DNA from 3 places in the Mucilaginibacter sp. 22184 genome. Region 2 is predicted to be linked to each of the others. Evidence: riboswitches for the same ligand, from Rfam matches in the RefSeq annotation. Region 2 holds a riboswitch; each other region holds the start of a gene.
The links. A riboswitch is a leader RNA that binds a small molecule or an ion and turns the genes downstream of it on or off. The one in region 2 is predicted to bind cobalamin.

Region 1 (2,203 bases), on a different contig from region 2:
TCAGACTGTACCTGTCGCCAAAATTTTTGTTGTAGGTAGATTGCATAAAGATATCCCTGTTCCACAAGCGCTCATCCGAATCAAATTTATTGGATACAATGGCGGCCGGTAATCCCCTTGCCGAATTATACAGATACCCTTTAACTGCCCATTTACTACTATCCGGCAGCTTTCCATTTAGCCCGAGCTCTGCCCGTTGCGCGGTGATATCGCTGTTTTGCCGCACGGCTGTAGTATCATAAACACCATTAGTATAACGGAATTTGTTGCGGCCATTGGCATGTACAAACTCTGTACTGAAGGTACTGTAGGTATTATCACTCAGCTTATACTGCCAAAAGAATGACGGATTAACCAAACCTGATGAACCGGTTTTAAAACTCACTTTACCAGCAGAACGGCTACTATCCTCAAAATGCGGCTGACGCGAGGTAAGGCAAATAGCGCTCCCGGAGGCAAAGCCCTTGGCCGACTGAAATATGGTACCCTTTTGCGCATTGTAAAGGGCTATTTCATCAATGTTATCCAGCGAAAACTTACCCAGGTCAACCTGGCCATTTTGCGAATTGCCAAATTCGACACCATCATAAAAAACACCTACATGATTACTACCCAGACTGCGCACATTAATGGTTTTGAGACCGCCTACGCCGCCGTAATCCTTCAATTGCACACCTGAGAAATAACGGATGGCATCGGCCACCGAAAAACTATTCAGCTTTTCCAGCTCCGCTCCTTTGAGTATTTGCAGTGGTGTTGCCGAAGTATTACGCGAAGAAATCCGGCCTGCACGAACGGAAACCTCTTTCAGATGGTGACTTTTAACAGTATCTGCTGCAGGTTTATGGCGACTGGTATCCGCCACCTGCGCCTTAGCGTTACCACAAAACAGGCCCCATACCGCTGTAAGGCAAATAAAAAAAATCGGGAAGCACAAATATTTGTACAAGTGTTGCAATACGTTCTGTTCGTGAAAAAATTAAACAAACAGCCAACAGGGTACCATCAATGGAAATACGCAACAACGTGAGGTATCTTCATTCCAGCTTCAATCCCCGAAAGCTATGAATACATATCATGCAATGGCAGGTCTTCTGACTTACTCCCCGCTTACCCGGCCTTCCCGTCGCGATCATATCGAAACAGTGGCTATAGAATGGATAGCGGTTAACAGAGCTTACAGCTGCGGGACAGTTCCGGAATTACACCGGATTCCCTTTTAATCCCCAAATCATAAAGGCCTGGGGAACCAAAAGCGAGGCAAATATAGAAATAAAAAGCACAAGGACTTTGATGTTTTGGTATGCCGCATAGATAGCATAATTTTCAAACAGGATACCATACCTAATTCATCAACGAAAATCATGCGGAGCAAAACAATAAAGCTTTCATTCAATTATAAAATTTATATAATTGAAAATCTATAGTTTATATCTACTATTTAAATTTTTTATTTTGTAAATTTTTATCTCAATGCTTGTTCAGTTTTTCTTCAATACGTTTTTGCAATTGCTTTTTGTACTCATCATCCAGCTTCAATTCGCTGATCTTTGCCGGATGGAACAGCTCGCACACCATTTTATTGATCATGGAGCTTTGCTGTTCAAACACCCTGCATACCGAGCAGCCGGCCAGGTGGATCTTCAATTCCAGCTTTTCGCGAAGTGTTAAGTGGTCAATCAGCTTCTTCTCAATTAAACGAGTGGCTTTGCGACAGTTGTACGCTATTTTTGTCAATTCATCCATATTCCTCCCCTATTTTAGATTTATACTATAGAGTTAGTCGTTCTGCATAACAGTCCCTTACAATTTTTGAAAATAGTTTCTTACTCCAAGAATCGTTATTCGCAAAATCCTTGCTCTTTGCTCCCAAAGTCCCCCAAATCCTTGCTCCCAAAATCCCTACCTTTGCAGGCAATGGATTATTTCAAAAGGCTCCTTGATCTGCTGAATAAAGAAAAAGAGGAGGACCGTAACGCTTATCTTAAACTAACCGAAAACTCATCAGCTGCCGACCGCCGGGCACAAGGACTTAGCTGGTATCCTATAGCCATTCGTGGAACCGAGCCCGGCCGGGGCGATTATATCAATGTAGAGGTTGAACGAACTACACATAAGGACCTGGCTCACCAGTTGCGTTTTGGAGTACCTGCAGCCCTGTTCTCCAATCACGATCCAAAGACCGACCGTGCGGAAGGCACCA
Region 2 (2,203 bases):
TGTATGCAGCAGAGAGCAGCTTGGCGCGATGATCACCCTATCCTTACCCAATACCGCGATAGCTTTTCTGATGTGCGATATGGATTTGATGTAATCGTTTTTCCAGATGTTGCGGCCATCAATAACACCTACCGACAGGCTCAGTTTTTCGGGCAGCAAGGTAAGCACCTCATCCAGTTGCTGCGGGGCACGTACCAGGTCGATATGCAGGGCGCTTACCGGCAGGTTTACGGCCAGCTGGGTATTATCCTTCAGACTTTCAAAATAAGTGGTAAGCAGTATTTTGATACCCGGAGTATTTTTGTTGATCTCGTTGTAAGCGTATACAAAGGCGTCTTTTTCGGCCTGGGTCAAATCAAGCGCCAGGAAAGGCTCATCTACTTGTACCCAAACCGCGCCATACTCTTTCAGGCGTTTCAATACTTCGATATAAACAGGCACCAGTTTTTTGATCAGATCGATCTTATTAAAGCCTGCTTGTTTCTCTTTACCCAGCAACAGGTAACTTACCGGACCGATCAGCACCGGTTTTGGTGTAGTACCGGTATGTTGTTTAGCCAGCGTAAATTCATCAAATACTTTTTCTGAAAACACCCGAAACTGCTGGTTTTGTATAAACTCGGGCACAATGTAGTGGTAGTTGGTATCAAACCATTTGGTCATTTCCATGGCGGTTACATCCAGGCCATCTTTCTGGTAACCGCGAGCCATGGCAAAGTACAGGTCGATCTCGGTATTGGCTTTGTTTTGGGTTAAAACAGGGGTGTAACGCTCAGGGATAACACCCAGCATGAGCGAAGTATCCAGCACCTGGTCATAAAAGCTAAAATCGTTACAGGGAATCAGATCGATACCGGCATCAACCTGGGTTTTCCAGTTGCTGATCCTGATCTGGCGGGCAACGGCAAACAGCTCGTCGCGGGTAAATTGGCCGGCCCAATACGCCTCACTGGCCTTTTTAAGTTCACGGAGGGCACCTACACGAGGATACCCGAGATTGTTTTTGAGCATACGCATAAAACTTTTTTGGTTAAACATTAAATTGAATTAATGCTCCTTACGGTTTTCGGTATGCTTTCGGGAAATGGTAATAAAAGGCAAAAGCACAACAACGCGCAGGCCGCTAAAAAGGGGCGCCGGCGGTTATCCTTTTTCTTTGACTACTGCTTCAAAACGCGAAAGCATTGTCTTTTATACAATAGGGCAAGTATCCTGGCTTGTAATATTGTTGCCGTCCTTCTCATTCCGTTTGGATGGAATAATGGACCTTACCGGCAACAACTTTTTGTATTACTTACAGTTGCGCGACAGCCCGCGATTTACACACGGTTCCTTTTTAATCCCTGCCCTCCACAGGCAGGAAACCATATTGCTGAAAAAAAGTAAAGAACTTTATTACAACAAATATAGGCTTTAATGGAACACGATAATCAACGTACGCAGGAAATTGCCATAGGACAAGTTTTTTAGATGTGCAAATTACAAATGTGCAGATGTGCAAATGTTCTGCTGTCAATAATGATTACGATTTCCCCATGTTGGCATATCCCCACGCTTTCATGGCATCAATAATAGGCAGTAACGTTTGGCCATGCTGGCTGATATGATATTCAACCCGGGGTGGCACTTCGGCAAAAACTACTCTTTCCAATACGCCGTCTACCTCCAATTCACGCAATTGATTGGTGAGGGTTTGCTTGCTTATTTCGGGGATGCCTTTCTGCATTAAGCTGTATCGGTTGGTTCCGTTCCTGATCAGGTGAATGATCACCGGTTTCCATTTGCCCCCAATAATATTCATACAATAGGTTACCGCGCAGTTGGTTGGGTTAAAATTTTTTGTTTTACGGGTGATCGATTTTGCCATTAGTCTAAAATTATTGCCTAAGCATATAAATATAGTCTTTTGCCGATGATCAGCAAAAACCGGGACATTTGCCAGCGATAAAAACAAATAATATGACCAAGAACTCAGAAATATCAGCTATAAAAACAAACCCGGTTCCGGGTGTTAAAAGTTACCATTTTGAATCATTTAATCTGTTGGTTATTACAGATGGAGATGTAGAATATGATAACGGCTGCTTTGCTCCCGGTATACCACCTGCAGAACTGAAACAGTTACGGGAAAACCACAATAACCTGACCGCGCACTTTATGCTGCCTCATAATATTATGGTATTCACATCACCGGATAAGACCA
Region 3 (2,203 bases), on a different contig from region 2:
GCGATAGTACTGGCTCCGGGATGATAACCTGTTGATTCATATAAGCTATATTGGGTAGTGTTGCTATATTTAAAACTTACCCCACTGGTTATGTCAAAATATTTACCTAATTCTTGATTCAACACAACTTCGGCATTGGTAATACGCCCAATATTTTTAGTTATCTGGTGGGTAGAATCGTTGTCGGTAGGAAAGTTTTTAAAATTATTCCAAACTGTATTTTGCGATATATTGAAACGCAGCGACCCTTTTGGCAATATTAATTTAGCCCCTAAACCTCCAAACAAAAACGTATTGTTGTAAGTATAATTTTGATCGTCGGTAAATGCTCCGTAGGGTAAATTACCTGATGTATAGCTTGTTTGCAGGTTTCCATTCAGGCTGAAATTCCTGGAAACTGCCTGATTGATATTTACACTCGCCGAACGCTGATGAAAGCCATCTTTTTTAAAATTGCCTTTACCCGTTGTATCTGTTGCTGCCGCAAAACCTCTTGAATCGGAATTGGAAATATTTACAGCAACTCCCGTTTTGTTTACCGTTCCATTTAATGAAGCCGACTCTTTGAAGGTATTATAACTACCACCCATTAGCTGCAGGCTACTTTTAAGTCCTTGCCCGTTTCCTTTTTTGGTAATGATATTGATAACACCGGCCACAGCGTCTGAACCATACAAAGTTGATCCGCTTCCTTTTAAAATCTCGATATGATCTATCAGATCCAATGAAAAAGCGTTCAGGTCATAACTGCCGTCTATGGCTGCTGCATTGTTCACTGGGAAACCATCAATCAATATCAACGTGTTTCCTGTAGATGCTCCATACAGATAAATGGATGTAGCGATACCCGGCGCATTCTGGGCGCCCGAAAATGTAAGTCCCGGAACGGTATTTAGTAATTGGGGTAAGGTTTTCCCCTGTGAGCGATTAATCTGCTCGGCCGGGATCACGGTAACTACCCTGCCTATATCAGATAGTTTTTTTGGTGAGCGGGTAGCGGTAACCACTACATCATTAAGCAATCGCGTAGTATCCTGCGCTTGTGCTGTGGTTACCAGCAATGTAGCCTGCAATAATCCAATTCCTAAAATACCTTTAAAGTAAAGTTTGTCCATATAACCTGTTATAATTAAATAATGCTTGTTATCAACTTATACTATATCCAATATATGATCAGGGCAAATGAAAATACACTCAATGAAGGGCATTCACATTCAAGCTTCAATCCCCGAAAGCTATGAATACTATAAGTGCTTGGGCAGGTGTTCTGACTTGCTCCCCAAATTGCCCGGCCTTCCCATTCTTTTCAGAACAGTGGCCATAAGAGTGGGCAATGGTTAAAGAGCTTACAGCTGCGGGACAGTTACGGATTATTCACCGTATTCCCTTTTAATTCATTTACAGTAATAAACCGTATGAAACCTAAAGCGCAACAAAAGTAAGCTAAGTATGAGCAATCGCAAAGTAACAATCTGTATATTTATGATAATGAAACCGTACATTACATTTCTGTTGCTGGTAATCGCCATATCCAGCTTTGCTCAGCAACCTGATACTGTTTTCCTGAAAGAGCTTTTACAAAGTCATCCGGAGCTATTTAGTAAGATATTGAGCCATCCTACCCAAAATGAGGTACAAATATTGTATACGCAAATCGACCGAGATAAAAACAACACACCGCATTTTAAGTCATACAGTTATCGACTTAACGCTAAACATTATTTCTATCCTGCCAGTACAGTTAAACTACCAACAGCCATTTTCGCGCTGGAAAAACTTCACGAATTACATGTTAAAGGCTTAACCACAAGATCAACTATGATCACCGACAGCGCCTTTGCCAAACAGACTAGGGTAAAAACAGATACCTCATCGGCAAATGGGCTACCCAGTATAGAGAATTATATTAAAAAAATCTTATTGGTAAGTGATAACGACGCTTTCAATCGCTTGTATGAATTTGTTGGCCGTGAAGAGATCAATCGCAAACTAAAAAAATACCAGTTATATCATACCCGTATTGTGGGTCGGCTGGCCGTAGGCGATGCCGGAGAAAACACAAGACATACCAACCCCATTACTTTTTACGATGGAAACCAAGTGGTATACCGCAAAAAGGCATTATATGATAGCTTAAACTATCCGATGCGCCCGGATAATATGATTATGGGGAAAGCCTATCTGGACAGCAGCGACCGCCTCG

Region 1: linked by a shared signal. The riboswitch ahead of ACTJKG_RS14510 (TonB-dependent receptor plug domain-containing protein) and the one ahead of metE (5-methyltetrahydropteroyltriglutamate--homocysteine S-methyltransferase) in region 2 are both predicted to bind cobalamin.
Region 3: linked by a shared signal. The riboswitch ahead of ACTJKG_RS12190 (TonB-dependent receptor plug domain-containing protein) and the one ahead of metE (5-methyltetrahydropteroyltriglutamate--homocysteine S-methyltransferase) in region 2 are both predicted to bind cobalamin.

What each region holds. Positions count from the first base shown of each region.
Region 1 covers NZ_JBQEPI010000006.1:113,922-116,124, forward strand. The annotation lists gene ACTJKG_RS14510 (TonB-dependent receptor plug domain-containing protein) at 1-937, opposite strand, end outside; cobalamin riboswitch at 1,068-1,270, opposite strand; gene ACTJKG_RS14515 (hypothetical protein) at 1,471-1,746, opposite strand; gene ACTJKG_RS14520 (AAA domain-containing protein) at 1,918-2,203, shown strand, end outside.
Region 2 covers NZ_JBQEPI010000004.1:248,734-250,936, forward strand. The annotation lists gene metE (5-methyltetrahydropteroyltriglutamate--homocysteine S-methyltransferase) at 1-1,011, opposite strand, end outside; cobalamin riboswitch at 1,186-1,384, opposite strand; gene ACTJKG_RS10940 (winged helix-turn-helix transcriptional regulator) at 1,523-1,867, opposite strand; gene ACTJKG_RS10945 (MBL fold metallo-hydrolase) at 1,960-2,203, shown strand, end outside.
Region 3 covers NZ_JBQEPI010000005.1:39,914-42,116, reverse strand. The annotation lists gene ACTJKG_RS12190 (TonB-dependent receptor plug domain-containing protein) at 1-1,115, opposite strand, end outside; cobalamin riboswitch at 1,241-1,441, opposite strand; gene ACTJKG_RS12185 (serine hydrolase) at 1,489-2,203, shown strand, end outside.